Regions from separate parts of the Nonomuraea sp. NPDC049709 genome, predicted to be linked through region 1. Evidence: riboswitches for the same ligand, from Rfam matches in the RefSeq annotation. Region 1 holds a riboswitch; the other holds the start of a gene.
The links. Region 1 has a riboswitch for cobalamin ahead of cobN (cobaltochelatase subunit CobN). Riboswitches for the same ligand answer to the same signal wherever they lie in the genome.
Positions count from the first base shown of each region.

Region 2: it holds a riboswitch for cobalamin, as region 1 does, so the genes downstream of both, AB0J69_RS25445 (ribonucleoside-diphosphate reductase subunit alpha) here and cobN (cobaltochelatase subunit CobN) in region 1, are expected to answer to the same signal.

Region 1 covers NZ_JBFANM010000060.1:680-12,672, reverse strand. The annotation lists gene AB0J69_RS43485 (CbtA family protein) at 1-116, shown strand, start outside; gene AB0J69_RS43480 (histidine phosphatase family protein) at 156-881, shown strand; gene AB0J69_RS43475 (VWA domain-containing protein) at 833-3,016, shown strand; gene cobO (cob(I)yrinic acid a,c-diamide adenosyltransferase) at 3,020-3,622, shown strand; gene AB0J69_RS43465 (cobyrinate a,c-diamide synthase) at 3,631-4,944, shown strand; gene cobN (cobaltochelatase subunit CobN) at 4,899-8,579, opposite strand; cobalamin riboswitch at 8,633-8,758, opposite strand; gene cobG (precorrin-3B synthase) at 8,761-10,140, shown strand; gene AB0J69_RS43450 (precorrin-8X methylmutase) at 10,137-10,757, shown strand; gene AB0J69_RS43445 (precorrin-2 C(20)-methyltransferase) at 10,763-11,993, shown strand, end outside.
Region 2 covers NZ_JBFANM010000025.1:29,657-49,235, reverse strand. The annotation lists gene AB0J69_RS25450 (ribonucleotide-diphosphate reductase subunit beta) at 1-473, opposite strand, end outside; gene AB0J69_RS25445 (ribonucleoside-diphosphate reductase subunit alpha) at 486-2,657, opposite strand; cobalamin riboswitch at 2,779-2,976, opposite strand; gene AB0J69_RS25440 (tripartite tricarboxylate transporter substrate-binding protein) at 2,981-3,946, opposite strand; gene AB0J69_RS25435 (SAM-dependent methyltransferase) at 4,044-4,805, opposite strand; gene glmS (glutamine--fructose-6-phosphate transaminase (isomerizing)) at 4,866-6,686, opposite strand; gene AB0J69_RS25425 (hypothetical protein) at 6,699-6,974, opposite strand; gene AB0J69_RS25420 (ABC transporter permease) at 7,044-7,829, opposite strand; gene AB0J69_RS25415 (ABC transporter ATP-binding protein) at 7,819-8,625, opposite strand; gene AB0J69_RS25410 (TetR/AcrR family transcriptional regulator) at 8,682-9,290, shown strand; gene AB0J69_RS25405 (peptidoglycan recognition family protein) at 9,355-11,631, shown strand; tRNA gene AB0J69_RS25400 (tRNA-Gly) at 11,722-11,793, shown strand; tRNA gene AB0J69_RS25395 (tRNA-Cys) at 11,809-11,879, shown strand; tRNA gene AB0J69_RS25390 (tRNA-Gly) at 11,930-12,001, shown strand; tRNA gene AB0J69_RS25385 (tRNA-Val) at 12,021-12,095, shown strand; gene AB0J69_RS25380 (hypothetical protein) at 12,328-12,582, shown strand; gene AB0J69_RS25375 (DUF6879 family protein) at 12,623-13,069, shown strand; gene AB0J69_RS25370 (helix-turn-helix transcriptional regulator) at 13,079-13,927, shown strand; gene AB0J69_RS25365 (hypothetical protein) at 13,987-14,202, shown strand; gene AB0J69_RS25360 (hypothetical protein) at 14,238-14,393, shown strand; gene AB0J69_RS25355 (hypothetical protein) at 14,390-14,677, shown strand; gene AB0J69_RS25350 (hypothetical protein) at 14,916-15,068, shown strand; gene AB0J69_RS25345 (hypothetical protein) at 15,325-15,615, opposite strand; gene AB0J69_RS25340 (GNAT family protein) at 15,658-16,308, opposite strand; gene AB0J69_RS25335 (DeoR/GlpR family DNA-binding transcription regulator) at 16,603-17,373, opposite strand; gene pdxA (4-hydroxythreonine-4-phosphate dehydrogenase PdxA) at 17,394-18,416, opposite strand; gene AB0J69_RS25325 (four-carbon acid sugar kinase family protein) at 18,413-19,579, opposite strand, start outside.

The DNA of each region.
Region 1 (11,993 bases):
TGCTGTTCGGGTGGGTGAGCGACAGAGCGGCCCGGCCGGTACAGGCCGACCCGGCTCGTACGGCCGGTACGGCTCGTACCGGCGGCGCCGCCGGTGCCGCCGTCGAGCCGGGCTGAGCCCGGTTGTTGTTCGTCCGGCACGCGACGACGCCGGGGATGCGGGCTGCCCGCTTCCCCGACCACACGGACACCGACCACACGAACACCGACCACACGAACGCCGACCACACGAACGCCGACCCGGCCGGCCTCGCCAGGGCCGCCTCCTTGGCAGGCAGGGCGGGCTGGACCGCGCAGGGCGGCATGCCGGGCCCGGCCGGCGCGGGCGATAGGCCGGGCGCGACTGTCTGGGTCTCACCCGTGCGGGCCGCGTGGCAGACCGCCGCCGCGATGGGGCTGGAGGCGCGCGAGGCTCCGGCCCTCAGGGAAGCCGACTGCGGCCGGTGGGGCGGGCTGACGTATGAACAGGTCGCGCGGGAGGAGCCGGAGGCGCTGGCCGGATGGCTGGCGGATCCGCACGCGGCCCCGCACGGCGGCGAGAGCCTGGCCGCGCTCGCAGAACGGGTCGGGGACTGGCTGGAAGCGGTACGCGAGAGTCCCACCCGCCCCGAGGCGGTCACCGGCCGGGCGCAACCCGGGATGGTCGCCGGCGCCGTGCCCTCTGAGGTGGTCGTCATCTGTGATGTCGGTGTGATCCGGGCAGCGCTCGGGCATGCGCTGGGGCTGGATCCGCCCAGCGCCGCCCGTTTCGACATCGCGCCGCTGTCCTTCACCGAGCTGACCGTCACGCGAACCGGCTGGCGGGTCGCTCATGTCAACCGGAAGGTTCTGTCTTGGTCAACACCTACCCGTTCAGCGCGGTCGTCGGGCTCGATGACCTGAAGCTGGCGCTGGTGCTCAACGCGGTCTCCCCCCGGGTGGGCGGCGTGCTCGTACGCGGTGAGAAGGGCACTGCGAAGTCCACGATCGTACGCGCGCTCGCAGCCCAGCTGCCCGCCGTGGACGTGGTGGCCGGTTGCCGCTTCGCCTGCGACCCGGCGGCGCCCGACCCCGGGTGCCCGGACGGCCCGCATGAGAGCGGCGTCGAGGGCGTGAGCCGTCCGGCCGCTCTGGTGGAGTTGCCTGTCGGAGCGTCCGAGGACCGCCTGGCGGGATCGCTCGACGTGGAGCGGGCGCTGACGGAGGGCGTGAAGGCGTTCGAGCCGGGCCTGCTGGCCGCCGCGCACCGCGGGGTCCTGTACGTCGACGAGGTGAACCTGCTGCACGACCACCTCGTGGACCTGCTGCTCGACGCGGCCGCCCTCGGGACCTGTTACGTCGAGCGCGAGTCCGTGTCCGTCCGGCACGCCGCCCGGTTCCTGCTGGTCGGCACCATGAACCCGGAGGAGGGCGAGCTGCGGCCGCAGCTGCTCGACAGGTTCGGGTTGACGGTCGAGGTCAGGGCGTCGCGCGATCCCGGGGAGCGGGCCGAGGTGGTGCGGAGGCGGCTGGCCTTCGACGCGGACCCGGCGGCGTTCGCGGCCCGGTGGGCGCGGGAGGAGTCGGAGCTGGCGGGGCGGATCGCCACGGCCCGGGAGCGGGTGGCGGGCGTACGGCTGCCCGACGCGCGGCTGCGGCAGATCGCCACGGTTTGCGCGGCCTTCGAGGTGGATGGTCTGCGAGCCGACCTGGTCACGGCGAGCGCGGCGATCGCCCATGCGGCCTGGCAGGGGCGGGCGGTGGTGAGCGTCGCGGACGTACGCGCGGCGGCCCGGCTGTCGTTGCCGCACCGGAGGAGGCGGGACCCGTTCGACGCGCCGGGGCTGGATGAGGCACTGCTCGATGAGCTGCTGGAGCGAACCTCAGAGGATGACGATCCGGACGGGAGCGACGGTCCGGACGGCCCGGACGGCCGTGGTGGACCGGACGGCCCGGACGGCCCGGACGGCCGTGGTGGCCCGGATGATCGTGGCGGGGCCGACGATCGTGGCCGGACGGACGGTCGTGGCGGTGCGGACGGTGGTCCTTCTGGCGAGGGGGCGGCTGCGGGTGGTGACGACGGCTCTCCGGGTGCGGGCCAGGACGGTGGGGGCGCCGACCGGGTGGCCGGGCGCGAGGACGGCGGTGAGGTCGTGCCGCGTGAGCCGGGATCGGAGGCGACCGGCGGCGATGCGGGGGCAGGACACTCCGGGCGAGAGGGGCGGGTGGACGGGGTGACGGCGCCGTACCGGGTGCCGTTGCTGGAGGTGCCGGGGCTCGGGGAGGGGGCGTCCGGGCGGCGGTCGCGCTCGCGGACCCCGCACGGCCGGGCCACCGGGTCGCGCCGCCCCTCCGGGCCGGTGCGCGACCTGCACGTGACGGCGACGCTGCTGGCGGCCGCCCCGCACCAGAGGGAACGCGGGCGCGGCGGGCCGGGGCTGGTGCTGCGCGGGGACGACCTGCGTGAGGTGGTGCGTGAGGGCAGGGAGGGCAACCTCGTGCTGTTCGTGGTGGACGCGAGCGGCTCGATGGCGGCGCGCAGGCGGATGGCGGTGGTCAAGACGGCCGTGCTCAGCCTGCTGCTCGACGCCTACCAGCGGCGCGACAAGGTGGGGCTGGTGACGTTCCGGGGCGCGGGTGCCGAGGTGGCGCTGCCGCCCACGTCGTCGGTGGAGGCGGGTGCGGCGCGGTTGCGTTCGCTGCCCACCGGCGGGCGTACTCCGCTGGCGGCCGGGCTGGTGCGGGCGGCGGAGGTGCTGCGGGTGGAGCGGCTGCGGGATCCGGCCAGGCGGCCGCTGCTGGTGGTGGTGACCGATGGGCGCGTCACGGCGGGCGGGGACGTTGACCGGGCGGCCGGGCTGCTGGCGGGCACGGCGTCGGTGGTCGTCGACTGCGAGAGCGGGCCGGTACGGCTCGGCCTGGCGGGGCGGCTGGCGTCCCGGCTGCGGGCCCGGCTCGTTCCGCTCGATGACCTCGCCGATCTCGGGTCGGTCGTCCGCGATCACCGGCAGGCGGCAGCTGACCATAGGGGCGATCGTGGTTACCGGAAGGTGGTCTGAGTCATGCCGCAGGGAAAGCCGGCCGTCGTGCCGGATGACGGCCTCACCACCCGGCAACGCCGTACCAGGCCGCTGCTGATCGTCCACACCGGCCCGGGCAAGGGCAAGTCGACGGCCGCCTTCGGGATGGCGTTGCGGGCCTGGAACCAGGGGTGGCCCGTCGGGGTGTTCCAGTTCGTGAAGTCGGCCAAGTGGCGCATCGGCGAGGAGCGGGCGCTCAAGGTGCTCGGCGACACGGGCGAGGGCGGCACGGTGACCTGGCACAAGATGGGCGAGGGCTGGTCGTGGATCCAGCGGCCCGGCACCGAGGAGGACCACGCGGCCGACGCCCGGGAGGGCTGGGAGCAGATCAAGCGCGACCTGGCGGCCCAGACGTACCGGTTCTACGTGCTGGACGAGTTCACGTACCCGCTGAAGTGGGGCTGGCTGGAGCTTGACGACGTGCTGGCGGCGCTCACCGGGCGGCCGGGCAACCAGCACGTGGTGATCACCGGCAGGGACGCGCCCGAGCGGCTGATCGAGGTGGCCGACCTGGTGACAGAGATGGGCAAGGTACGCCATCCCATGGACGCCGGGCAGAAGGGACAGAAGGGTATCGAGTGGTAGTTCCGCGACTGGTGATCGCGGCGCCGTCGTCGGGGAGCGGGAAGACGACGGTGGCCACGGGCCTGATGGCGGCGCTGCGGGGGCGGGGGCTGAAGGTCTCGCCGCACAAGGTGGGGCCCGACTACATCGATCCCGGATACCACGCGCTGGCCACCGGCCGTCCGGGACGGAACCTCGATCCGTGGCTGGTCGGTGAGGAGCGGGTGGGCTCGCTGTTCCGGCACGGCGCGGCGGGGTGCGACGTGGCGGTGGTCGAGGGCGTGATGGGCCTGTTCGACGGCAGGGGGGCCACGGACTTCGCCTCGACCGCGCACGTCGCGCGGCTCCTGGCGGCGCCCGTGGTGCTGGTCGTGGACGCGGCGCGGCAGAGCAGGTCGGTGGCGGCCGTGGTGCACGGGTTCGCCACGTTCGACCCCCGGGTGCGGGTGGGCGGGGTGGTGCTCAACCGGGTGGGGTCGGACCGGCACGAGGAGCTGTGCCGGGCCGCGCTGGAGGCGGCGGGCGTGCCGGTGCTGGGGGCGATCCGGCGCGACGACGGCGTGGCGACGCCGTCGCGGCATCTGGGGCTCGTCCCGGCGTCCGAGCGGGTGAGCGAGGCGGTGGTCTCGGTGGAGCGACTGGCGGCGCTGGTGGCCCGGTCGTGCGATCTCGACGCGCTGTTGCGGCTGGCTAGGTCCGCTCCCCCGCTGGACGCGGCCCCGTGGACGCCTCCGTACGCGGCCGTCCGCGAGCGGCCGGTGGTGGCGGTGGCGGGCGGGGCGGCGTTCACGTTCGGGTACGCCGAGCACGTCGAGCTGCTGCGGGCCGCCGGAGCGGAGGTGGCGGTGTTCGACCCGTTGCGTGACGAGAGGCTGCCGGACGGCGCCGCCGCGCTCGTGATCGGCGGCGGGTTCCCCGAGGTGTACGCCGCCGAACTGGCCGCCAACACCCCCCTTCGCGAGCAGGTGGCGGCCTTCCCCGGCCCCATCGCCGCCGAGTGCGCGGGGCTGCTGTACCTGTGCGACGAGCTGGACGGGCAGCGCATGTGCGGACGGGTTCCCGGGCGGGCGCGGATGACGTCCAGGCTGACGCTCGGCTACCGGGACGCCGTCGCGCTGAGGCGCTCGCCGCTCACGAGGGCGGGCGAGCGCCTGCGGGGACACGAGTTCCACCGCACCGCCGTCGAGTACGCGGGCGAGCCGCTGTTCCGCTGGGACGGCGGCGCCGACGGGTACGGCGATGCCCGCGTGACCGCGTCCTACCTGCACCTGCACTGGGCCGGGACGCCCGGCCTGGCTCAGCGGCTGGTGTCGTCCTCCAGGTCGCCTTCGGTCTTGAGATAGACCTCCTGCAGGCCGCGCAGGATCTCCGGGTCCGGGTGCTGCCACATGCCGCGCTCGGCGGCCTCGAGGAGGCGTTCGGCGATGCCGTGCAGCGCCCACGGGTTCGAGCGGGCCATGAACTCCTGGTTCTCGGGGTCGAGCACGTACGCCTCGGTGAGCCTGTCGTACATCCAGTCCGCCATCACGCCGGTGGTGGCGTCGTAGCCGAACAGGTAGTCGACGGTCGCGGCCAGCTCGAACGCGCCCTTGTAGCCGTGCCTGCGCATGGCGGCCAGCCAGCGCGGGTTGACGACCCTGGCGCGGAAGATCCGGGAGGTCTCCTCCGAGAGCGTGCGGGTGCGTACGGCGTCGGGGCGGGTGCTGTCGCCCACGTACGCGGCCGGCGCCTTTCCCGTGAGCGCGCGGACGGTGGCGACCATGCCGCCGTGGTACTGGAAGTAGTCGTCGGAGTCGGCGATGTCGTGCTCGCGGGTGTCGACGTTCTTGGCGGCCACGGCGATCCGGCGGTAGGCGTCCTCCATCTGCGGGCGGGCGGCGACGCCGTCGAGGTCGCGGCCGTAGGCGAAGCCGCCCCACACCGCGTACACTTCGGCCAGGTCGGCGTCGTCGCGCCAGTTGCGGCTGTCGATGAGCGGCAGCAGCCCGGCACCGTACGCGCCGGGGGCCGAGCCGAAGATCCGCATCGTCGCCCGGCGCTCGTCGCCGCCGGTCCGGGTGACGTGGGCACGCACGTAGTTGTCCTCGTCCGGCTCGTCCAGGCCCGCGGCCAGCCGTACGGCGTCGTCGAGCATGCTCACCACGTGGGGGAAGGCGTCGCGGAAGAAGCCGCTGATGCGTACCGTCACGTCGATCCGGGGCCGGCCGAGCTCGGCGAGGGGGATCGGCTCCAGGCCGGTGACCCGGCGCGACGCCTCGTCCCACTCGGGGCGGATGCCGAGCAGGGCCAGCACCTCGGCCACGTCGTCGCCCGCCGTACGCATGGCGCTGGTGCCCCAGACGGACAGCCCCACCGAGCCCGGCCACTCGCCGGTGTCGGTCCGGTAGCGCTCCAGCAGCGAGTCGGCCATCGCCTGGCCGGTCTCCCAGGCCAGCCGGCTGGGCACCGCCCGCGGATCGACCGAGTAGAAGTTGCGGCCGGTCGGCAGCACGTTCACCAGGCCGCGCAGGGGCGAGCCGCTCGGCCCGGCCGGGACGTAGCCGCCGTCGAGGGCGTGCAGGACGTGGTCCAGCTCGTCGGTGGTGCGGGCCAGGCGCGGCACCATCTCGGTGGCGGCGAAGGCCAGCACGCGCGCGACCAGCTCGACCCGTTCCTCGTCGGCCGGAAGAGGGTCGTCAGCGACCTCATCGGCCACGAGGAGTCCCCGGGCGGCCTCGTCGGCCGGGATGACGGCGCGGGCGACCTCTTCGGCCGCGTCCGGTGCCCAGCCGCGCCGCTCCATTCCCTCCACCAGGGCGCGGGCCGTGGCCTCCGCCCGGTCCACGGCTCCCAGCCCTGCCGTGCCGTCCTCGGCCAGGCCAAGCGCCTCGCGCAGGCCCGGCAGCGTCTCCCGGCCGGACCACATCTGCCGGGCCCGCAACATCGCCAGCACCAGGTCCACCCGCACCTGCCCCTCCGGCGCCTGGCCGAGCACGTGCAGGCCGTCGCGGATCTGCGCGTCCTTCACCTCGCACAGCCAGCCGTCCACGTGCAGGATGAAGTCGTCGAACTCGCTGTCGTGCGGCCGGTCCGCCAGCCCCAGATCGTGGTCGAGCCGGGCGGCCTGGATCAGCGTCCAGATCTGCGCCCTGATCGCGGGCAGTTTGGCCGGGTCCATGGCGGCGATCGTGGCGTGCTCGTCGAGGAGCTGCTCCAGCCGGGCGATGTCGCCGTAGGTCTCGGCGCGGGCCATCGGCGGCACCAGGTGGTCCACCAGCACGGCGTGCGCGCGCCGCTTGGCCTGCGTCCCCTCCCCCGGGTCGTTGACGAGGAAGGGGTAGATCAGCGGCAGGTCGCCGATGGCCGCGTCGGTGCCGCACGCGGCGGACATGCCGGCCGACTTGCCGGGCAGCCATTCCAGGTTGCCGTGCTTGCCGACGTGCACCATCGCGTGCGCGCCGAACTCGTCCGACAACCACCGGTACGCGGCCAGGTAGTGGTGGCTGGGCGGCAGGTCGGGGTCGTGGTAGATGGCGATCGGGTTCTCGCCGAAGCCGCGCGGCGGCTGCACCATGACCACCAGGTTCCCGGCCCGCAGCGCGGCCAGGACGATGTCGGTCCCGCTGTCGCCCTCGTGCACGAACAGCTCCCCCGGCGGCGGGCCCCAGTGCCGCTCGATCCCGGCGCGCAGGTCGGCGGGGAGCGTGCGGTACCAGCGCTCGTAGGAGGCGGCGGAGATGCGTACCGGGTTGCCGGCCAGGTGCTCCTCGGTCAGCCAGTCCTGGTCCTGTCCCCCGGCGGCGATCAGGGCGTGGATGAGCGCGTCGCCGTCCTGCTCGGCCACGCCGGGGAAGCCGTCGCCCAGGTCGTAGCCGGCCTCGGCGAGCCGGGCCAGCAACCGGACGGTGCTGGCGGGCGTGTCCAGCCCGACGGCGTTGCCGACGCGGGAGTGCTTGGTCGGGTACGCCGACAACATCACCACCAGCCGGCGCCGGTCGGGGGGCGTGTGCCGCAGCAGCCCGTGCCGTACGGCGATGCCCGCCACCCGGGCGGCCCGCTCGGGGTCGGCCACGTAGACGGTCAGCCCGTCCTCGTCGATCTCCTTGAACGAGAACGGCACCGTGATGATCCGCCCGTCGAACTCCGGGATCGCCACCTGCGAGGCCGCGTCCAGCGGCGAGAGCCCGTCATCGTTCTCCTCCCATGCCTGCCGCGAGGTGGTCAGGCAGAGGCCCTGCAGGATCGGCACGTCCAGGGCCGCCAGCGCGCCGACGTCCCACGCCTCGTCGTCACCGCCCGCGCTCGCGGTCGCCGGTCGCGAGCCGCCCGCCGCCAGCACCGTCACCACCAGCGCGTCGGCCGCGCGCAGGGTGTCGAGCAGCTCGGGCTCGGCCGTACGCAGCGACGAGCAGTAGACGGGCAGCGCCTGCCCACCCGCGTCCTCGACGGCCCGGCACAACGTCTCGACGAACGCCGTGTTGCCCGCCATGTGGTGCGCCCGGTAGTAGAGCACGCCGATCACGGGCCCGTCCTGGCGGCGCGCGGCGCGCTCCAGCCGGCCCCAGGCGGGGGCGGGCGCGGGCGGGGCGAAGCCGTGGCCGGTCAGCAGGACGGTGTCGGACAGGAACTTGTGCAGCTCCGCCAGGTTGGCCGGCCCGCCGTGCGCCAGGTAGGCGTGCGCCTCGGCGCAGACCCCGCCGCTGACCCCACCGTATTCGGCGGACAGCTCCATCAGCTCGGCGTCCGGTGCCTGCTCCCCGCCGAGCACCACCACCGGGCGCGGCCCGGCCAGCAGCGCGTCGAGACCCTCCGCCCAGGCGCGGCGCCCACCGAGCAGGCGTACCACGACCAGGTCGGCGCCCTCCAGCAGGGCGGGCAGGTCGTCGGCCGTCAGGCGGGCGGGATTGCCGGGCCGGTAGGCCGCTCCGCTGGCCCGGGCGCTCAGCAGGTCGGTGTCGGAGGTGGAGAGCAGCAGGACGGTACGGCGGTCGCCGGGCACGGCACGATCCTCCCTCGGGGTCCTCGCCCCGGTAGCGGGTGTCGCGACGGCTGGAGTCTCCTGGCTCCCGGATCAGCGCTCACCCCGGCCTTCCCACCCGTCGCCGGGCAGTGGCCTGCGGTGGGGTTCGCTCCCCGGTCACAGTGGCGGGACCGCGCCGGTTTCGCACCGGCTTCCTCCCATGCCATCGCCTACGCAGGAGCCTACGGCAGAACCGACCCGCCCCATAAGTGGCGTTACCATCCTGATCGTGTCCATAGCCGACTTTTCCGGACGTGTCCGCCCTGACGCCTGTCCGGGAGCGCTACAGGTGCACGAGGCCGCCGACGGCCCGCTGGCCCGCGTCCGCCTCCCCGGCGGCGCGGTGTCGCCCGCGCAGCTGCGCGAGCTGGCGTCCTGCGCGGCGGACCTCGGCTCGGGCGTGATCGAGCTGACGTCGAGAGCGAACGTGCAGGTCCGCGGCCTGCGCTCGCCCACCGCCTTCGCCTCCCGGATCGCGGCGGCGGGCCTGCTGCCGTCCCCGGCCCACGAGCGGGTCCGCAACATCGTCGCCTCCCCGCTCGGCGGGCGGGGCCCCGGGGGCCGCCTGGACACGCAGCCGCTGGTACGGGCACTGGACGAGGCCCTGTGCGCGCACCCGCGCCTGGCGGAACTGCCCGGGCGCTTCCTGTTCGCCCTGGACGACGGCACGGGCGACGTGACCGGTCTCGGCGCGGACGTCACCTTCGCACCCGCCCCCGGCGAAGGCGCGGCGAGTCCCGGCACGGGGCCACGGGCGCCGGCTGCCCCTCGGGATGAGCCACCACCGATGGCCCCTCGGAACGGGCGGCTGCTGCTGGCGGGCTCGGACACCGGGCTGACCGACGGCCCGGACTCCGCTGTCCCGCTGATGATCGCCGCCGCCGAGGCGTTCCTCGACGAGCGGTCACGCGCGGACGGCGCCGGTGCGTGGCGCCTCCACGAGCTCCCGGACGGCCCCGCCCGGATCACCGCCCGGATCACCGCCCGCTTGACCGGCCCCGCGACAGGCGACGCGACCGCCATCCACCCGGCCGCCATCGACGCGGCACCAGCAAGCGCAAGCGGCGGCGCGGGCGGGGATCGGGACGGGCTGGGCAGGGCGCGGGCTGGGCGGGTGGTGCAGCGGGACGGGCGGGTGGCGGTCGAGGCGGTCGTACCGCTGGGCCGGTTGTCGCCCGGGCAGGCGCGGGCGCTGGCCGACAGCGGCGGCGTCATACGCCTGACCCCCTGGCGGACCGCCGTGCTGCTGGACCTCTCCCCCGCCGAGGCCGACCGCATCACGAGCGCGCTCGACACCGCCGGCCTCGTCACCGACCCCCGCTCCCCCTGGGCGGGCGTCACCGCCTGCACCGGCCACCCCGGCTGCGCGAAGTCCCGGGCGGACGTCCAGGCCGACGCGCGTCGCTGGGTGGCCGGCCTGGACGAGGCGCCCGAGACACCCGTGCACTGGTCCGGATGCGAGCGGCGCTGCGGCCTGCCGCGCGGCCGGGTCGTCCAGCTGATCGCCACCACCGACGGATACGAGGAACACCGCCAGTGACCGACTACATCCGCGACGGCGCCGAGATCTACCGGCGCTCGTTCGCGACCATCCGCGCCGAGACCGATCTCACCGGCCTGCCGCCCGAGGTGGCGCAGGTGGCGGTGCGGATGATCCACGCCTGCGGCATGACCGACCTGGTGGCGGATCTGGACTGGTCGAGCGAGGTGGTGACGCGGGCGCGGAGGGCCCTGCGCGGGGGCGCGCCGGTGTTGTGCGACGCGCGGATGGTGGCCTCCGGGGTGACCGTGAGCAGGCTGCCCGCCGCCAACGAGGTGGTGTGCACGCTGGGCGACCCCCGCGTCCCGGAGCTGGCCGGAAGGCTGGGCACCACCCGCAGCGCCGCCGCCCTGGAGTTGTGGCGTGACCGGCTGGACGGCGCGGTGGTGGCGATCGGCAACGCGCCGACCGCCCTGTTCCGGCTGCTGGAGCTGGTCGCCGAGGGCGCGGGCCGACCGGCGGCGGTGCTCGGCATCCCCGTCGGCTTCATCGGCGCGGCCGAGTCCAAGCGCGCGCTGGCGGACAGCGACCTGGAGTACCTGGTGGTGCACGGCCGTCGCGGCGGCAGTGCGATGACTGCGGCGGCGGTCAACGCCATCGCCAGTGAGACGGAGTGAATGTGATGACGGGACGCCTGTACGGAGTCGGCCTCGGACCCGGTGACCCCGAGCTGGTCACGGTCAAGACGGCCCGGCTCATCGGCGAGGCCGACGTGATCGCGTACCACGCCGCCCGGCACGGCCGCAGCATCGCCCGCTCGATCGCGCTGCCGTACATGCGGGAGGGACAGGTCGAGGAGCTCCTGCTGTACCCGCTGACCACGGAGACCACCGACCACCCGGGCGGCTACCAGGGCGCGCTCGACGACTTCTACGCCGACTGCGCCGAGCGGCTGGCCGCCCACCTGGACGCGGGCCGGACGGTGGTCGTGCTGGCCGAGGGGGATCCGCTGTTCTACGGCTCCTACATGCACATGCACAAGCGGCTCGCCCACCGTTACCCGACCGAGGTGGTGCCCGGCGTCACCTCGGTAAGCGCCGCGTCCGCCTTGCTCGGGCGGCCGCTGGTGGAGCGGGACGAGGTGCTCACCGTGCTGCCCGGCACGCTGCCCGCCGGTGTGCTGGCCGAGCGGCTGCGCGGCACCGACTCCGCCGCCGTGCTCAAGCTGGGCCGGACGTTCGAGAAGGTCCGCGACGCGCTGGCCGAGGCCGGCCGGCTCGACGACGCCTGGTACGTGGAGCGCGCCACGATGGGCGCCGAGCGGGTGGCGCCGCTCAAGGACGTCGACCCCGACGGGGTCCCGTACTTCTCGCTGGCCCTGCTCGCCAGCCCGGCCGAGCGGACCTTCGTCCCCGAGCCGCCGGTGGCAGCGGGGCGGGGCGAGGTGGCCGTGGTCGGCCTGGGCCCGGCGGGGCGGCCGTGGCTCACGCCGGAGGCTCAGGAGGCGCTGGCGGCGGCCACGGACATCGTCGGCTACGGCCCGTACGTGGACCGCGTGCCGCCGAACCCGCGCCAGCGCCGGCACCGCACCGACAACCGGGTCGAGGCCGAGCGCGCCCGGCATGCCCTGGAGCTGGCCCGCGACGGCGCCCGCGTGGCGGTCGTGTCGTCGGGCGACCCGGGCGTGTTCGCCATGGCCAGCGCCGTGCTGGAGGCGGCCGGCGGTTTCCCCGAGGTGCCGGTCCGGGTCGTGCCAGGGCTGACGGCCGCCCAGGCGGTGGCGAGCAGGGTGGGCGCGCCGCTCGGCCACGACTACTGCGTGCTGTCGCTGTCCGACCTGCTCAAGCCGTGGGAGGTGGTGGCCGGACGGCTGGCCGCCGCCGCCCGGGCCGACCTGGTGCTGGCGATCTACA
Region 2 (19,579 bases), on a different contig from region 1:
CGCTCCGCGGCCGTCTCCAGCCGCCGTAGCCCTTCGATCGAGTCGATCCACCTGAAGCAGAACTCCGCCTTGTCGCGGATCGACGGGATGTGCTCGATCGCGGCGAACGCCTTCACCCGCTCGTCCGGGTCGGGCAGGTAGGTGTCGAGGAGCGTCAGGTAGAACTGCACGTGCACGGCCTCCTCGAAGAGCTGCCTGCTCAGGTACAGGCGCGCCTCGGGGGCGTTGACGTGCTGGTAGAGGTTGAGCACGAGGTTGTTGGCCACGATCGAGTCGCCGGTGGCGAAGAACGCGACCAGCCGGTTGATCAGGTGCCGCTCCTGCGGGGTCATCCTGGCCAGGTCGGCGAGGTCGTTGTGCAGGTCCACCTCCTCGACGGTCCACGTGTTGCGGATGGCCGCGCGGTAGCGCTCGTAGAAGTCGGGGTAGCGCATGGGCCGCAGGGTGAGGTCCATACCGGGGTCGAGCAGCACGAAAAGGTCTCCTTACTGGCAGGCTTCGCAGGTTTCGGGGTTCTCGAGGGAGCAGGCGATCGCCTCGGCGGAAGGGGCCGCGACCGTCGTCTGGGCGATGCGGGTGGCGGGGCGCGAGCGCAGGTAGTACGTCGTCTTCAGGCCCTGCTTCCAGGCGTAGGCGTACATCGACGAGAGCTTGCCGATGGTCGGGCTGGCCATGAAGAGGTTGAGCGACTGCGACTGGTCGATGTACGGCTGGCGCGCGGCGGCCAGGTCGATCAGCGCCTTCTGCGGCAGCTCCCACGCCGTGCGGTAGAGAACCTTGAGGTCGTCGGGCACGCCGGGCACGGTCTGCACCGAGCCGTCGGCGCGCTTGAGGTCGTCGCGCACCTGCTGGGTCCACAGCCCGCGCGCCTGCAGATCGGCTACCAGATACCGGTTGACCTGAAGGAACTCGCCCGACAGGGTCTCCCGCTTGAACACGTTGGACACCTGCGGCTCGATGCACTCGTAGCAGCCGGCGATGGAGGCGATCGTCGCGGTCGGGGCGATGGCGACCATGAGCGAGTTCCGCAGGCCGGTCTCCGCGATCTTCTCGCGGAGCGCGTTCCAGCGCGGCGAGCCGGCCACGCCGTAGTGGTCGGGGTGCAGCACTCCCCCGGCGGCCCGCGTGTCGGCGTACGACGGGTGCCTCCCGCGCTCGGCCGCCAGGTCGGCCGAGGTGTCGTACGCGGCCAGCGCGATCTCCTCGGCGATCCTGGTGGACAGCTCCAGCGCCCGCGGCGAGTCGAACGGCAGCCGCAGCGTGAAGAACACGTCGGCCAGCCCCATCACGCCCAGCCCGATGGGCCGCCACCGCTTGTTGGCCGCCTCGGCCTCGGATGTCGGGTAGAAGCCCAGGTCGATGGTGCGGTCGAGGAAGCGTACGGCGGTGCGCACGGTGCGGCGCAGCCGCTCCCAGTCCATGTCCTTCCCGGCGCCGTCCCCGGTCAGGTGGGCGGCCAGGTTGACCGAGCCGAGATTGCAGACGGCCGTCTCGGCGTCGCTGGTGACCTCGAGGATCTCGGTGCAGAGGTTCGACAGGTGGATGACGTTCTCGGGGCGGGCGGTCTGGTTGGAGGTGCGGTTGGCGGCGTCCTTGAACGTCATCCAGCCGTTGCCGGTCTGGGCGAGGGTGCGCATCATCCGGCCGTACAGGGTCCTGGCGGGGATCTGCCGGACGTACCGCCCGGCCTCCTCGTACGCGCGGTACGCGGCCGTGAACGCCTCCCCGTACAGGTCCGTGAGGTCGGACACCTCCTTCGGGTCGAACAGCGACCACGTCCCGTCCGCCTCGACCCGGCGCATGAACTCGTCGGGGACCCAGTTGGCCAGGTTCAGGTTGTGGGTGCGGCGGGCGTCCTCGCCGGTGTTGTCGCGCAGCTCCAGGAACTCCTCGATGTCGGCGTGCCAGGTCTCCAGGTAGACGCAGGCCGCCCCCTTGCGCCGGCCGCCCTGGTTGACCGCCGCCACCGAGGAGTCCAGCGTGCGCAGCCAGGGCACGATGCCGTTGGAGTGGCCGTTCGTGCCCCTGATCAGGGAGCCGCGCGAGCGCACCCGGGTCCAGGAGATGCCGATGCCCCCGGCGTACTTGGACAGCCGGGCCACCTGCCCGTACCTGTCGTAGATGCCCTCCAGCTCGTCGCGCGGCGAGTCGAGCAGGAAGCAGGACGACAGCTGCGGACGGCGCGAGCCGGAGTTGAACAGGGTGGGCGAGCTGGGCAGGTACGACAGCGTGGACATGAGCGCGTACAGCTCCGCCGCCTCGGCCACCGACTCCGACAACCCGCAGGCCACGCGCAGGAAGAAGTGCTGCGGCCGCTCCAGCACCCCCCGCGTCTCGGGGTGGCGCAGCAGGTAGCGGTCGTACACCGTGCGCAGCCCGAAATACTCGAACCGGTCGTCCGCCTCGGCGGAGACCAGCGCGTCCAGCTCGGCGGCGTGCGCGGCGACGAACTCCGCCAGGCCGTCCTGCACGAGCCCGGCCGCGTGGGTGGCGGCGATGGACTCCGAGAACGTCCGTACCCCGTGCGCGGCCGCCTCGTCGGCGATCTCCTCGGCCAGCAGCCGGGCGGCGACCCGCGAGTTGGCCGGGTCGGTGATCACCCGGGCGGCGGCCTCCTCGATGGCCAGGCGGCGGTCAACCTCAACGATCTGAGTCACGTGCTCTCTCTCCTCGCGAGCTCATCCCCGTGAGGGCACGCGAGAGCACGGCGAACCGGATCACCGGCCGCGTCGCGCTCCGGCCCGCCCTCGAGGCCCTGAACACTTCATGCCGGGACACACGGCCCGGCACGACGCTGGCAGGTCTTCGGGCTCGCGGGCGCGCTCCATGGCTCCTACTGACCGTCGCTTCCCGGATCTCTCCAGTGCACAATGACGGCGGTCGTTCCCGCTCACCGCTGCGGGGCAGCCCCGGAATCTCACCGGGTTCCCTTTTGCTCCGCCTCCGGAGAGGCGAACCAGCGACGACCAGGATCCTACATCTAGTGGCCGTTCCCGCAACTACCCCAGCATGTTGTGGCTTTGGTGGTGTCGAGCAGTCCGAGGTCCCGCAGGACCGCGCGGGTGCGGGCGATCTCGGTGCCGACCCAGCGGGCGAAGTCGTCGCCGACGAGGGGGATCGACAACCAGCCGGCGGCCCGGCAGGCCGCCTCCCAGCCGGTCGAGCCGATCACCGCTTCGCACATGCGCAGGGCGGCCTCGCGGCTCTCGTCGGCCATGTCCTCGGATCCGAAGGCGGCCACCCAGTCCGTGAAGTCCACCCGCACGCCGCACTCCAGCAGTGTCGGCACGTCGAGGTCGGGCACGCGGGTGGCCGAGGACACCGCCAGCGCCCTGACCCGGCCGCGGCCGATGCCGGCGCGCCAGCCGGTCAGCGGGCCCGCGGCGGCGGCCCCCTTGCCGGCCAGCAGCGCGGTGGCCGCCTCGCCGCCGCTGGGGTAGCCGGTGTACTCGACCTGCCTGGTGTCCGCGCCGAGGGCCTTGGCGATCAGGCCGAACAGCAGGTGGTCGGGCTCGCCCTGCGGCCCGCCCACCAGCGGCGTCCGGCCGGGCGAGGCGACCAGCCGGGCACCGAAGTCGTCGAAGTCCTTGACCGGCGAGGCGTCGGGCACGACCACGACCTCGACCTCACCGCTGAGCCTGGCCAGTGGGGTGCCGGTGTCGAGCAGGCTCTGGCCGTTGTTCAGCTCGGCCGCGGCCAGCGCGGGCAGGCCGGTCACCGTGATCGGCGTGCCGGCGCCCGACTCGAACCCGGCGGTCCGGGCCGCCCCGGCGAACGCCCGCCCCACGGGGGCCCAGCGCGGTCCGCTCGGATTGATCGAGAAGCCGGTACGCGGCACGCCCCCGCCGGTGCGCTCCGTACCGCACCCGGCGGCGCAGGCCGTGACTCCCAGCCCCCAGACCAGGAACCGCCGCCGGCGCATCTGCTTCTCCCCGGAATCCCCCATTACTCTAGGTTAATAACCCATTACACGCCGCTATACACCCGGGTCGCGACGAACACAACAAATCGCTTTTCTTCGCGCTTTTTCGTGATTTTTAAACTTATTGGGTTTTCTTGCCGACCCCGGCCATGAGTGACGACGGCAACGACCAGTCGCCCACCAGCTTGGGCCGGTCCGGACGCCAGTCGGTGGCCTGCACGAGCCCCGGCGGCTCCAGCGGGAACCCGCCGAAGAACGCGCGGATCCGGGCCGGGGTCCGGTCGGTCCCGTCCCGGGCGGAGGAGCCGCCGCGCTCCTCGTCCTCCAGGTGCGCCATGGTCGTGGCGTGCGAGATCACCAGATAGCCGCCCGGCGCCATCCGCTCGCGGAGCACGCCCACCGCCTGCTGGGGGTGGGCGGAGTCCGGCAGGAAGTGCAGGATCGACACCAGCAGCACGGCGATCGGCTGGTCGAGGTCCAGGAACTCACCGGCCCCGGCCAGCACTTCCGCGGGATCCAGCAGGTCGGCCTGGACGAAACGGGCCCTGCCCGGTGCGTGCCGGAGCAGGGCCGTGGCGTGGGCGGCGACGACGGGGTCGTGGTCGACGTAGACGACCCGGGCCTCCGGGGCCACCTCGTGCGCGCTGCCCTGGGTGGGCAGCCCGCTGCCGAGGTCGAGGAACTGGCGGATCCCGGCACGCGCCACGTAGCGCACGGCGCGCTGGAGGAAGGCCCGGTTCGCGCGGGCCAGCGCGACCGCCTCCGGGATCAGCTCGGCGAGCTGGTCAAGGGCCAGACGGTCGACCGCGAAGTTGTCCTTCCCACCGAGCATGTAGTCGTACATGCGTGCGGGATTGGGCCTCTGTTGGTCGAACTTCCGCACAGTATCGAATTTATGTCGTCGCAAGCCAGATAACGATAGTTTGCGCTGAATTGGACTCAGTTACTCAACCGTTACGCTCTTGGCGAGGTTGCGTGGCTTGTCCACGTCGCGGCCCAGCGCGACCGCCGCGTAGTACGCCAGGAGCTGGAGGGGAATCGTGAGCAGGATGGGGTCGAGCTCGATCTCGTTCTTGGGGATCACGATCACGTCGTCGGCCAGCTTGGCGTCCGGCTGGCGGTGGCCCACCATGAGCACCTGACCGCCGCGGGCGCGGATCTCGCCGAGCGTGGTGAGGTTCTTGTCGAGCAGCTCGTCGTCGGGGACGATGGCGACCGTCGGCATGTCGGGGCCGATCAGCGCGAGCGGGCCGTGCTTGAGCTCGCTGGCAGGGTAGGCCTCGGCGTGGACGTACGAGATCTCCTTGAGCTTCTGCGCGCCCTCGCGGGCCACCGGGTAGCCGCGCACCCGGCCGACGAACATCATGCTCGCGTGCTTGGCGTACTTGTCGGCCAGCTCGGCGATCTTGTCGCCCTGCGCGAGGATCTGCTCGATCTGCCCGGGCAGCCGGCGCAGGCCCTCCACGATGCGCCGCCCGTCGGCCGGCGACAGGTCGCGCACCCGCCCCAGGTGCAGCGCCAGCAGCGCGAACGCCACCGAGGTCGAGGTGAACGCCTTGGTCGAGGCGACCGAGACCTCGGGGCCGGCGTGCAGGTAGATGCCGCCGTCGACCTCGCGGGCGATGGCGCTGCCCACGGCGTTGACGATGCCGATGACCCGGCCGCCCTTGCGCTTGAGCTCCTGCACGGCAGCGAGGGTGTCGTAGGTCTCCCCCGACTGGCTGATCGCGACGTAGAGCGTGTCGGGATCGACGACGGGGTTGCGGTAGCGGAACTCGCTGGCCGGCTCGGCGTCGGACGGGATGCGCGCCAGCTCCTCGATGAGCTGCGCCCCGATCTGGCCCGAGTAGTACGCCGACCCGCAGCCGATGATCTTCACCCGCCGGAAGCCCCGCGTCTCGCGGGCGTCCATGTTGAGCCCGCCGAGGTGGGCCACGTGGAAGCGCTCGTCCAGGCGGCCGCTCATGGTGCGGGTCATCGTCTCGGGCTGCTCGGAGATCTCCTTGAGCAGGTAGTGCTCGTAGCCGCCGGTGTCGTAGTGGCCGGCGTCCCAGTCGACGGTCAGCGGCTCCTTGGCCGTCTCGCGGGCGTCGCTGGCGAAGGTGTGGAAGCCGTCGGCCTTGAGCACGGCCAGCTCGCCGTCCTCCAGGTGCACGACCTGGCGCGTGTAGCGGACCAGCGCGGAGACGTCGGAGGCGGCGAACATCTCCTTCTCGCCGATGCCCAGCACGATCGGGCTGCCGTTGCGCGCCACGACCACCTCGCCGGGCCGCTCGGCGTCGATCACGGCGATGCCGTACGTGCCGACGACGCTCTTGAGCGTCTTCCTGACGGCCTCCTCCAGCGAGTCGTTCTCGTCGGCCGCGTGGGCGATCAGGTGCGCGAGCACCTCGGTGTCGGTCTCGGAGGCGAACACCACGCCGTCGGCCTCGAGCTTGGCGCGCAGCTCGCCGGCGTTCTCGATGATGCCGTTGTGCACGACCGCGATGCGCTCGTCGGCGGACAGGTGGGGGTGGGCGTTGACGTCGCTCGGCACGCCGTGCGTGGCCCACCTGGTGTGCCCGATGCCGAGGTTGCCCTTGAACCGCACGGGCACGACCTTGGCCAGGTCGGCCACCCGCCCCTTGACCTTGCGAACCTTCAGCCCCTTGTTGGACACCACGACCCCGGCCGAGTCGTAGCCCCGGTATTCAAGCCGCTGCAGGCCCTCCAGCAAGATGGGCGCCGCGTCCTTGGGGCCGACGTAGGCCACGATTCCGCACATCGAGGTCTCCTCTTATCCGTAGACAATCCTGCGTAGCTGCCGCAGGGACAGCTCCGGCGCCGCCACCCGGCGGCCCCGTAATTCGCCGGCGATCCGGGGGAAGATCTCGTCGTTGGTATATCCGCGCGTCTTCAGCTCGCCGTGACGGCGCCGGACGAACTCCTCGACGGACTCGGAGAAGTACGACAGCACGTCGGCGACCACGCGGGCGGCCTCGCCGGGGTCGAGCGGGCTCGTCCTCGTGAGGTGGGTGATGAGATCTTCGTACGGATGCCGTGCCGTGGACACAGACGAGGACACTACGACTCTGGAACGAGACACGCCAACATCCTGCCCGATATCGGGCAGGAATTAACTCTATAGCGCGCTCGAACGGCCCCAACCCCTGGCGAACCGCCAGCAGGCGAAGGCTCCGGCGGCCGTTCCGAGCCCGGCGAGCACCGCCGCGGGCCCGGCCGTACCGGCGACGTCGCCCCGCACGGCGGCCTGCAACATGATCGTGGCCCAGTAGCCGGGCGAGATCGGCGCGACGGCCTGCGCCCAGGACGGCATCAGCGCGAACGGCACCAGCGCCCCGCCCAGCGCGCTGACCGACAGGGCCGCGATGTTGCACAGGGTGCTCAGCTCGCCCTGGCTGCGTACGACGCCGGCGACCGCCGTGCCCGCGCAGAGCAGGACGAAGCACCAGACCACCACGGCCAGGGCGAGCGGCCACAGCGGCCCGGCCGGGCGCATGCCGACCGCGAGCACGCCGTAGACCAGCAGCGCGGCCTGCTGGACGACGAGCACGGCGAAGACGGGCAGGGCCTTGCCGATCAGGATCTCGGGAACCGCGGCCCTGGTCGACCGCAGGCGCTCCCAGGTGTGCCAGGAGCGTTCGGTGAGCGAGGCGTTGGCGACGTCGGCCATGGACAGCACCGAGAACATCACCAGCAGGCCCGTGACCGCCTGGGTGGCCTCGCCGAGCATGCCCTTGAAGATCAGCATGAGCACCATCGGCATGACCAGGTAGCTGACGAAGTGGGCGGGGTCCCGCCTGCGCAGCAGCGCGTTGTGCCGGGCCAGCACGGCGACGCGCCGCAGCGACGCCCGCACGGCGACGCCGCGCGCGCCCTCGATTTCCCGGCTCGGTTCACGACGCATGGGACAGCTCCCGGTAGAGGTCGTCGAGGGACGGCTGGCGGATGTCGATGCCGCGTACCGGGCGGTCGAGGTCGCGCAGGAGGGCGGCCAGGGTGGCGGTCGGGTCGGTGGTGGCCACGGTGATCTCCTCGCCGCCCTCCACGGTGACCCTGACCTCGCCCGGCAGGTCCTTGAGCAGCTCGGCGCCGGTGCCCCTGGCGATCACCCGGCCGTTCCTGGCCACCGCGATCGTGGCCGCCAGCTCGGTCAGCTCCGGCAGGTAGTGGGTGCAGTAGACGACAGTCGCGCCGCCGTCGGCCCGGCGCCGCACCGCCGCGAGCAGCGCGGCGCGCGTCCCGGGGTCGGCGCCCGCGGTGGGCTCGTCGAGGAGCAGCACGTCGGGGCCGGGCAGGAGGGCGGTGGCGGCCTGGACGCGGCGCTGCTGACCGCCGGACAACACGCTCACCCTCCGGTCGAGGACATCGGTGAGCGCAAGCTCCTCGGCCGTGCCCCCGACGGCCGCCGCCAGGGGCGGTCCGCGCAGCCCGGCGAGGCCGCCGAAGAGCCGTAACGTCTCCCGTACGGTGATCGTGGGGTAGAGCGCGAGCTGCTGCGGCGCCACCCCCACATCGCCCTTGACGTGCACGTGACCGGCATCCGGCGCCGTCAGCCCCCCGGCGATCTCGAAGAACGTGGTCTTGCCCGCCCCGTTGTGCCCGACCAGCCCCGCGATCTCCCCTGGCTCCACCCGCAGGTCGAAGCCGTCCAGCGCGGTGACGGCACCGTACCGCTTGACCAGCCCGCTCGCGATCAGCATGATGATCGACCTCCCTAGTCTACGATGTAGACTGCTCTACACTGTAGACTGCGGTCGTGCGAAAGCTCAAGACCTCCCGGCAGCCGGAAATCCTCGACGCGGCGCTCGCGATCGCCGACGAGCGCGGGCTCGACGCCCTGTCCATGCGGGCCGTGGCGGAGCGGGTCGGGGTGACGCCGATGGCCCTGTACGGATATTTCCGGAACAAGGATGAGCTGCTCGACGGCCTGGTGGGGCGCCTGCTCACCGAGCTGGCCCCCTCGGACCCCGGGCGGACGTGGGAGGAGCGGCTGGGCGCGATCGCGTGGGCGACCCGGCGGGTGGCCCGGGAGCACCCTTCGGTCTTCCCGCTGCTGCTGTTCCGCGCCTCGGTGACGCCGGACGGGGTGCGCGTGGTGGACCTGATCTACCAGGCGCTCCTCGACGCGGGGGTGCCGGATGCCGACGTTCCGCGGATCGAGCGGCTGGTGAGCACGTTCGTGCTGGGCTTCGCGGTCTCGGAGGTGAACGGGCGGTTCTCCGGGGCCTCGAACGAGACGCGGGCGCGGCGCGGGGGCGACGCTCCGGCGCATCGGCGGCTGGCCGGGCACCTGACTCCCGATGACTGGGATGCCGAGTTCGCCGCGGATCTGGCTGATCTCATGCGTATCATCCGACCCGTCTGACACATCCCTTTCTGGGAATGGTTACGGTGAGTAGTCGTATCGTGACGTTCCTGGGGAGATGTTCATGCAGCTCTGGCTCGCCGCCGTCCTGGCCGCCGGCGTCCTCACCGCACCCGCCGACGTCCTGTCCGCCGCTTCCACCGGACCGCCGCTCACCGCATCGCAGGGTCTCGGCACCGGGCAGGCGTCGGGGCGGGAGGCTTCGGGGCAGCAGGCTTCGGGGCGGCAGGCTTCGGGGCGGCAGGCCGACTTCGCCGCGGCCGCGCGCGAGTACGGGGTGCCGGAGAGCGTGCTGCTCGGTGTGGCGTACCTGGAGTCCCGGTGGGACGCGAACGGCGGGCGGCCGAGCACGGCGGGCGGCTACGGCCCGATGCACCTGGTGGACGCGTTCCCCGCCGACGCCCGCGGCCACGGCCACGCCGCCGGCCCCGCGCACGCCGGTTCGCTGGACACCCTGCACGGCGGCGCCGCGGGCGGCGGCTCCCGTGACTCCCACGGCGACCCCCACAGCGGCCTCATCGGGGACCCGCGCGGGGACGATCGCCGCCCGATGGGCCGCACGCTCGCCGAGGCCCTTTCCCGCTCGGCCCTGCGCACGTCGGCCGCCCAGCCCCGTACGACGCTCCCGGAGGCGGGCCGCCTGATCGGCGTGGAGCCCGCCCGGCTGCGGGACGACGCGTCTGCGAACATCCGCGCCGGCGCCGCCCTGCTCGCCTCCTACCAGGACCGGCCGAGCTCCGACCCGGCCGACTGGCACGGGGCCGTCGCGCGGTACGCGGGAACGGAGGACCCAGTGGCCGCCAAGGCGTTCGCGGACGAGGTGTTCTCGGTGATGCGGCAAGGTGCGCAGCGGCGTACCGACGACGGTCACCTGGTGCGGCTGGACCCCGTACCGGACCTGGCGCCCGGCGCCGCCGAGCAGACCGGGTCCACCGCCCAGGCCGCCCCGAACGAGCAGACCGACACCGACCCGGCCCCCGAAACCGCCGGCCAGAGGCCGCAACAGCAACAGCCGCCGCAGATCGAGACCCCGGACGAGACCACCGGCGAGACCCCCGGCGAGACCATCGGTGAGCCCACCTGGGACTCCGCCGACATCAGCACCGCACAAGAACCGGAACTGGCGTGGAGCACGGGCCCCAAGGCGCAGGGCCGGGCGGAGTGCCCCTCCTCCCTCACCTGCGAATGGATGCCCGCCGCCTACAAACGCTTCGGCAAGAAGAAGGACCGCGACTACGGCAACCACGACCACCTGTCCCGCACCCGCTCGATCGACTACATCGTCATCCACGACACCGAGGGCACCTACGAGGGCATCCCCTCCATGATCCGGAACCCGAAGTACGTGAGCTGGCACTACACGATCCGCTCGCGCGACGGACATGTCGCCCAGCACGTGCCGACGAACGACATCGCCTGGCACGCGGGCAACTGGGATGTCAACACCCGTTCGATCGGCATCGAGCACGAGGGCTACCTGGCCAAGGGGGGCGCCTGGTACACGGAGGCGATGTACCGGTCGTCGGCCAGGCTGGTGAAGTACCTGGCCACCAAGCACGACATCCCGCTCAACCGGGCCCACATCCTGGGCCACGACAACGTGCCGGGCACGACCCCGCAGACGGTGGCCGGCATGCACGAGGACCCGGGGCCGTACTGGGACTGGGCCCACTACTTCGAGCTCATGAACAAGCCGTTCAAGGCCGCCAAGGAGGGAGATTCCATCATCATCCGCCCGGCGTACGCCACCAACCGCCCGCGCTTCACCGGTTGCGTGTCCACCAAGCCCGCCCAGCCCTGCCCCGCGCACGGGGCCGCGACCGTCTGGCTGCACAAGTCGCCCAGCGAGAGCGCTCCCCTGGTCACCGACCTGGGCAAGCACCCGGGCAAGCCGAGCACGTACAGCGTGTACGACCACAGCGCCCGCGCCTCGACCGGCCAGCGCTATGCCGTCGCGGGCAGGCAGGGGGACTGGACGGCGATCTGGTACCTCGGGCAGAAGGCCTGGTTCCACAACCCCGCCTCGAACCCGACCGCCGTTCCGGCCAAGGGCCCGATGGTGACGCCGCTGTCGGGTCAGGTGAAGGTATACGGGCGCGCGTACCCGGAGAAGTCCGCCTACCGGAACGGGGGGTTCCAGCCGCTGACCCCGCTCAAGTACAAGATCGCGCCCGGGCAGACGTACACGGTGGGTGACACGATCACCGGCTCCTACTACGCCGCCAACGCCTTCAGCCCGTCCAAGCACGTCACCACCACCGGCCGGACCCGCTACCACCAGATCCAGCTCGGCCACCGGGTGATGTTCGTGATGGCGAAGGACGTACGGCTGATCGACTGAATTTGGCCCGCCCGCCCGCTCGGTGCGCACGGGCACTCCGCGAAGACGATATGGTTTTCCCGTGGCCCGGGCGCACGCCCAGGGCTTCACGCGGAAGTGGCTCAGTGGTAGAGCATCACCTTGCCAAGGTGAGGGTCGCGGGTTCGAATCCCGTCTTCCGCTCGGAGCAAGACTCCTGGTGGAGTGGCCGAGAGGCGAGGCAGCGGCCTGCAAAGCCGTCTACACGGGTTCAAATCCCGTCTCCACCTCGGCAGATCTGCGGAGCCCCCGGGATCCGCTAAAGTAAGTGCAACACCATGCGGAAGTGGCTCAGTGGTAGAGCATCACCTTGCCAAGGTGAGGGTCGCGGGTTCGAATCCCGTCTTCCGCTCTGAGTCCCAACTCAATACGGACGATTAGCTCAGCGGGAGAGCGCTTCCCTGACACGGAAGAGGTCACTGGTTCAATCCCAGTATCGTCCACCAGTCTCCATAGCAGACCAGGTCTGACCTGGTCAAACAGGAGTCATAGCCCCAGCTCACGGCCTATGTCGGGAGTCTGGGGCTTCTTGTTGTTCCGGGTTGATCACGCTTGTTGTGAGTACCCGTGCTGACCTTGTGCTGACCCCGTGATGACGGCAATCCCGCAGTCCCTCTTGACGACCCCTCAGCCACCCTTCAAGCTCGCCTGTGTGCAAGTCTGCGCACATTCGGAGCAGTGGAGGCCATCATGGCGCTACGGTTCATCGGCATCGACGGCACCAGCGAGCACGGCGGCTGCCCCTCGGTCTGGGTCGACGACGAAGACGGAAGCTTCGTGATCCAGGGGATCACGGTCACAGACCCGGCCGAGGTGGCGCAGGTTGTAGCACGCAGCCCTCTCGCCCCGGGCGAAATGATCGTTAGGCTTCCAGCGCACATGCGTGGCTACCTCCTGGAGGCGTGTGGTGAACGCGACCCCGACGTTGAATGAGCTGCTTAGGCGCTGTACGCGCTCAGCGGTGCATCTAGAGATGCGCGACAGCTACGGCTACTCAAGCCCCGGCTATCGCGCTTGGAGGGAGAAGGTTCCCTTCGACCGGACCGACTTCGACGCACCATGGGTCAACCTGATCAAAGAAACGGTCGGCCGAGGCGTTGTTGTACGTCGCGCCCGCATCATCTCTGAGCCCGTCAGCGACTACATCCGCTACGAACACGCCGCTACGCCGTACGCCAACTTGGCAGGCGGCGAGTTCGTCCGCTGGCTTCCCCGAGCCAGGACATCCGACTTGGCCTTGCCGGGCAATGACTTCTGGCTCTTCGACGAACGACTTGTGCGCTTCGGCCTGCACTCAGGAGAGGGTGAGGCTACTGGGCATGAGGACTGGGACGATCCAGCCGTGGTCAATCTGTGCTCCTCTGCCTTCGAGGCCGTCTGGGGACGCGGCATCGACCATGTGGACTACAAGCCGGCCTGATTTCTGCGCGTGTCCACATCACCTTCATCCAGCGCCCACGAAGCCCGCCTGGCCATCGGGAAGCGTCTACGAGAGATACTCCGGGACTCCGGCATCAAGGCCAGAGCGCTGGCTCAAGCAGCCGGTTGGGACGAGTCCAAATGCTCCCGCCTCATCAACGGTCGTACTCTGCCGTCTGACGACGACATACGGACCTGGTGCCAGATCTGCGGCGCCGAGGAAGAGATCCCCGACCTGATCGCGGCAAGTCGCGACGCCGACGGCATGTACATGGAGTGGCGACGCCTGCAGCGCAGTGGCATGAAGCGGCTGCAAGAAACGCGAGTCTCCCTGTACGAACAAACTCGGCTGTTCCGCTTCTACTGCTCCCAGTTCATGCCTTGGCCTCTGCAAACGCCCGGCTACATGCGCGCCGTTCTGTCGGCCTTCGCCGACTTCCATGAAGCTCCACGCGACATCGACGAGGCCATCGCGGCCCGCGCTGCTCGTAGCAAACTGCTCTACGAGGGTGACCACCGCTTCGCGATCGTCATGGAAGAGTCCGTCCTACATGATCGGATCGCGGACGATGACGTCATGGCCGGGCAACTCGGCCAGCTCCTAGAGGGCATGTCTCTTCCCTCCATTTCCCTCGGGATCATTCCGTCCGATGTGCGTCGCACCCTTTGGACCATGGAGACCTTCTCCATCTATGACGACAAGCGCGTCTTCGTGGAACTCCTCTCAGCGGGGGTGACAGTCACTCAGCCAAGAGAGATCGCGTTGTACATCAAGGGCTTCACGGAACTGGCGTCCCACGCGGTGTACGGCAACAAGGCCCGCGCCTTGATCACGGCCGCACTCGCGTCCCTTGGTTGATGGCGCAAGTTCGTACAAGTTCGTTGAGCCTCCAAGAGGCCGACTTCTACGGTCAACCCATGGCGATCACCCAACCAACAGGATCAGGTGGCGTTCTGCTCTGTCGACCCATCACCGAATTGAAGGCGATGGAGCAGAACGAACGTCTTGACCTCGTTCTGTCGCATCTGACGGCCACAGGCGTCCACGCGCAACTGATCAAGCGGCAAGCTTCTACTCGGTGCACAGTCACGCTCTACGCGACCGGCGAGCGCCTATGGCATCCCCGGAACTGACCATCTTCGCGGACGCGGGATGGACGCTCGCTGTCGTGACCATCGGGGAACGCTCGGGTAGCTATCTCGTCGAGCTGCCCACGGTTGGCCCCAACAACCGGCCGGGGCCGAAGCGGATCGAGGTCGTTCCGGCGACGATGCCCAACCGAGTGGCCATCCTGGTCGCGGACAACGCGGGGGTGGCCGCGTGAGCGCCCAGAAGGTGGTTGCGGCACTTCCCCCGATCGTGTGGGTGGTCCGATCCGTTGACAAGACCGAGTACGGGATGCTGGGCAGCATCAAGGCATTCTCCATGCACAACCAGGGCGGCTACTGGCGTCTTGACCCCCGCCTGCCCGATCAGAAGGGCATGCCCCAGTCTTCCCGAGAGTTCCGGGAACCAGCGGATGCGAAGGCGTGGGCGGAAGTGCTGCGCAAGGAATGGATAGACGCGCTGCAAACGCCCTACACAGGGCAGTTCAGCCGGGCGTCATAGACGCCCCCGGCTGCGGAGACGGTCTGATCGCCACCCCCGCAGCCGGGGTGCCAGAGCCCCCGGCCAGACAGGCAAACGAACCCTGCCGTGTTTCCTGCCTGATGGATCGCGTATCCCGCGCGATGGCCCGCCCTCTGGCCGGGGGTTTCTGTCTCTTAGTTAGTTCAGTGTCGCTGGCGCGAGAGCTGCCGATGCAACTACGTGGAGTGCAGCCGGCCGTAACGGAAGGTGCAGAGCCGTGGGAGCCGAGATGACCGTACAGATTCTTCAACGGACCGGCGTCTTGCTGGCCATGTGCCCTCTGGTGTTCCTGGCCGCACTCATCGTGCAGTCGTTCATCGACGACTGGCGCGACGGCTGGCGCCCGTGGAAGGGCGCGGAACGCCCCTAGACAGCCCCCGCTGAGATGTCCCGCTGGTTCTCCCTCAGCCGGGGTGTAGAGGCTCCGGAGGCTTCCCCACCGGGGCCGGGGTTCCTGGCCGTCACGTCGAGAAGCGGCGGTGCGGCCAGGGCTCCACCAACTTCCCCAGCAGAAGGAAGGAGAGTGCCCATGCCCGAAATCCTGACGTCTCCGGAGGAGACCGAGGCCGACGCCACCGAGGCGACCGAGGAGGAGAACGACCACTAGAACGGCAAGACGCCTACCCTTACTCACACGCCCCGCCGCGTCCGGTGCCGGGCGAGCCGGCCACGATGTCGGAGGCGGCGATGCCCTTGGCGTTGAACTGGAAGGTGCCCTTGCGGTCCTGGATCTTGGCCTTGCCGCTGCCGGAGATGGTGGTGGTCTCGGTGAAGCGCACGCCGTGGCCGGTGGTCAGCTTGCTCTTCAGGGCGCGGACCGGGTCCTTCGGGGCGGCCTGCGCGGGGGCGGCATGAGCTGGGGCGGTTGCCAGGAGGGCGCCGCAGGTCAGCAAGGTTGCGGTGATCGTCTTCTTCATGGGAGGTGATCATGCCGGAGGCCGGTCACGGGCAGGCCACGGTCACCGCTGCGCCGGGCCGATGCCCCGGCGTTCGAGGATCCGGGCGAGCCGCTTCTCCAGGTGTGACCGGCATTCCGGCCACTCCTCCGCGATCACCGAGAACACCGCCGAATCGCGGAGGCGGCCGTTCTCACCCGGCGCCCACGACTGTGACCAGCTCCGCAGGACGCCCTCGAAGCGGGCGCCCACCGCCTCGATCGCGGCGCGGGAGCGGGTGTTGCGCGCGTCCGTCTTCAGGTCGACCCGCGCGACGTCCCACTGCTCGAAGGCGTGCCGGAAGAGCAGGTATTTCGCCTCCGTGTTCAGGCCGGTGCCCTGCGCCGGGCCCGCCAGCCAGGTGAACCCGACCTCGACCGCGCACAGTCGTTCCCCGTCCGGCCACAGGCGCGGATCCCAGTAGGCCGTCGCCCCGACCGCCCGGCCCGTCGACGTCGCCACCTGCGCGTACGGAGCGAGCCTGCCCGTGGCGGCGCGGGCCAGCTGGGCGTCGACGTACGCTCCGACCTCGGCCGCCGTCGGCACCCAGGTGAACGTGTACGAGCCGCGATCCTCCTCGGCCGCCCGGGCCAGGTCGGCCGCGTGGCGGTGGTCCAGCGGCTCCAGGCGCACGAGCGTGCCCTCCAGCACGGGCCCGTCGAGTTCGAAGGTCACCGGCGCATCCTTGCCGATTCCGGAGGCGGGGGTCAACGCGATTCGGCTGGCAGGTGCCGGTCGGGGTGCGTCGCGAGATCATGAAACCCGTTGGTGCCATGGCCGGGGTCGCCGGACCTGGAGCTCGCCGTGCTGGGGCGGCGGTCTTTGGTCGGTGCCCGCGATCTGGGCGCGTGGTGATGACCCGGATGAGGGGTGGTCTGGTCTGTGGCGGCCGGCCGTCGGACCGTCGAGCCGTCGAGCCGTCATGATCGCCCAGCGTCCCGCCGGAGCGGGGCGTGACGGGGCCGCCGGCTAGGAGGCCGCGACTATGGTCGTGACGCCTTTAGCGGTGAAGGGTTCGAGGTCGTCGTCGGTGGCGGACGCGTCCGTGACCAGGGTCCAGGTGCCGGGCATGCGGGCCCAGGCGTGGAACGGGCGGCGGCCCAGCTTGGCGGCGTGGACGAGCAGGTAGACGTGGCGGGAGCGGTCCATCATCAGCTCCTTGAACCTGGTCTGCTGCAGGCTCGCCTCGCAGATGCCGTCCTCCGCCGTGACCCCGTCGGCGCCCAGGAACACGCGGTCGAACGTCATCCGGCTCAGCGCCGCCTCGGCCAGCGGGCCCACGAAGCCGTGGCTCACGTGGCGCAGGGTGCCCCCCAGGCACTCGACGTGCACGCCCGTCGCGCCCACCAGCTCCTGCAGCGCGTTCAGGCCCGTGGTCGCCACCGTCAGATCCGACGCGTGGCGCAGCTCGTGGGCCAGCGCGCCCGTGGTGGAGCCGGAGTCCAGCAGGACCGTCTCGCCGGGGCGGATCTGGGCGGCGGCCCACGCGGCGATGGCGCGCTTGGCCTCGAACGCCTCCCCGATGCGCTGCCGCAGCGACGCCTCCGGGTGGGTGACCACGGCCATCGCGCCGCCGTACGTGCGGGCCAGCAGGCCGGCCGCCTTCAGGTGCGCGAGGTCGCGGCGGATGGTGGAGGGCGTCACGCCGAGCTGGTCCGACAGCTCCTCGACGCTGGCCAGGCCGGTGCTGGTGGCCAGGCGGACGATCTCGTCACGGCGAATCTGCGCTGCGCGGCCCATGGGTGTCCGGTCCTCTCCCGTCACAGCTCCTGCACGCCCTCCCGTCGCAGGCCCTGCGCGGATGACAGCTCGGCCGCCTGGCGGAGGGCCTCGATCATGCTACCCGCGTCCGCGACGCCCTTCCCGGCGATGTCGAACGCGGTCCCGTGGTCCACCGAGGTCCTGATCACGGGCAGTCCGACGGTGATGTTCACGCCCGCCTCCAGGCCCAGGATCTTGACGGGGCCGTGGCCCTGGTCGTGGTACATGGCGACGATGAGGTCGTAGTCGCCGCGGCCGGCCAGGAAGAACGCCGTGTCGGCCGGGAGCGGGCCGTGGACGTCCATGCCCTCGGCGCGCAGGCGCTCGACCGCAGGGACGATCTTCTCCTCCTCCTCGCCGTACCCGAAGAGGCCGTTCTCGCCCGCGTGCGGGTTGATGCCGCAGACGCCGATCTTGGGGCGGTCGAGGCCGGAGCCGCGCATGGCCGCCTCTCCCCTGCGGATCGTACGTTCGACCAGGCCGGGTTCGATGCGGGCGACGGCGTCGATGAGGCCGACGTGGGTGGTGACGTGGATGACCTTGACCTTGGGGGTCGAGAGCATCATCGACACCTCCTCCGTGCCGGTGAGGTGGGCCAGGAGCTCGGTGTGGCCGGGGTAGAGGTGGCCGGCGGCGTGCAGGGCCTCCTTGTTCAGCGGCGCGGTGCAGATCGCCTCGACCTGACCGGACATCGCCAGCTCGCTCGCCAGGCGTACGTACTCGTACGCCGCGTTCCCCGCGACCGCCGACACCCGGCCCCACGGCAGGTCGTCGGGGAGCACGCCGGGGTCGATGACGTTGATCCGGCCGGGCTCGAACCCGGCCTCGGCGACGCCCTCCACGGTCGCCACCTCGGCCCGGACGCCCAGGACGGCGGCGGCCTTCCGCAGGCGGCCGGCGTCGCCGATGACGACCGGGCGGCAGAGCTCTGTTGTCGCGGGGGCCAGCAGGGCACCCACGACGACCTCGGGTCCCACGCCGACGGCGTCCCCCATGGTGAGGGCGATGAGAGGTGTGCTCATGTCAGCCTTTCGGGTTCTGGGTCGGACAGGTGGGTGACTATGCGGAGAAGGCTGTCGCGATCGCCGAAGCTGCCGGGCCTGGTGACCACCGTGTGGCCTTGGGCGGTGTGGCTGAGGACAGCGCCGTGGTGGATCTGGGCCATCGGGCGCAACTCCTGGACGGTGAGCGCGTCCAGGACCCTCCTCGCGGTCTCGCCGCCGGTCAGGACGAGGTTCGCGGGCCGGCCGGCGAGGGCGTCCGCGACGATGCGGCCGAGGGAGGACGTGAGGGCGGGCGGGGGCGGTCCCGTCACCGTCACGGTGAGGACGGTGGGGGCGGTGGCGAGTGCGGCTCGTACGCGTCGGGCCGCGGCTCGCGGGGTGCTCAGGTCGCTGGTGGAGAGGGGCACGGGGGTGGCGGCGCCGTGCTCGGTGAGGAGTCTCGCCTGGGTGGCGGCACCGGGGTCGGCGGTGCCCACGACGACGAGCAGGGGCATGCCGCCGGGCGGGCGGCGGGAGGACGGCGGCGGGTCGAGGGGTGCGGGCGTGCCGATGGGCGAGGTGCGGCCGAGGGCTGCCGCGAGGCCGCCGGCGCCGATCAGGCGGGTCCCCGGGCCGGCCTCCAGCGCGGCGGCCACGATCGCGTCCAGGTCGTCGTCGGTTTGCGCGTCGCATACCGCCACCCGGCCGGCCGCCTTGCCGAGTGCTCTGGTCAAGGCGGCGTGGCCGGCGCGGACGGTGGCGAGGGGCACGAGGGTCGACGGGGTCGCGCCGAGGGCCTCGGCGACGGAGGCTGGGGCGGGGCGGCGTTCGGCGTGCCAGGCGCGCGTTTCGCGCAGGGGAACGCCGTGTACGTACGGGACGCCGCCCACGACCGTGCGGCCGGCGGCGGGCAGGGCGGGCACGAGCACGGCGGGGGCGTCCAGGCAGGCGGCGGCGGTGGCGGCGACGTTCCCGCGCAGCAGCGAGTCGATCTTGACGAAGACGCGGCGGCCGGCGGCGTGCCGGAGCGCCTCCCGTACCAGGTCACCGGCCCTTGGATGGTGCCGGCTGTCGAGGTCGGCCACCAGCACGGGCGGTCCCACCGGGTACGGCGGACCGGACAGCGCGATTCGCGCGGCACCGCCGGAGGGCATGAGCAGCGCCGCCGTCTCGGCCGCCCCGGACAGGTCGTCGGCCAGGGC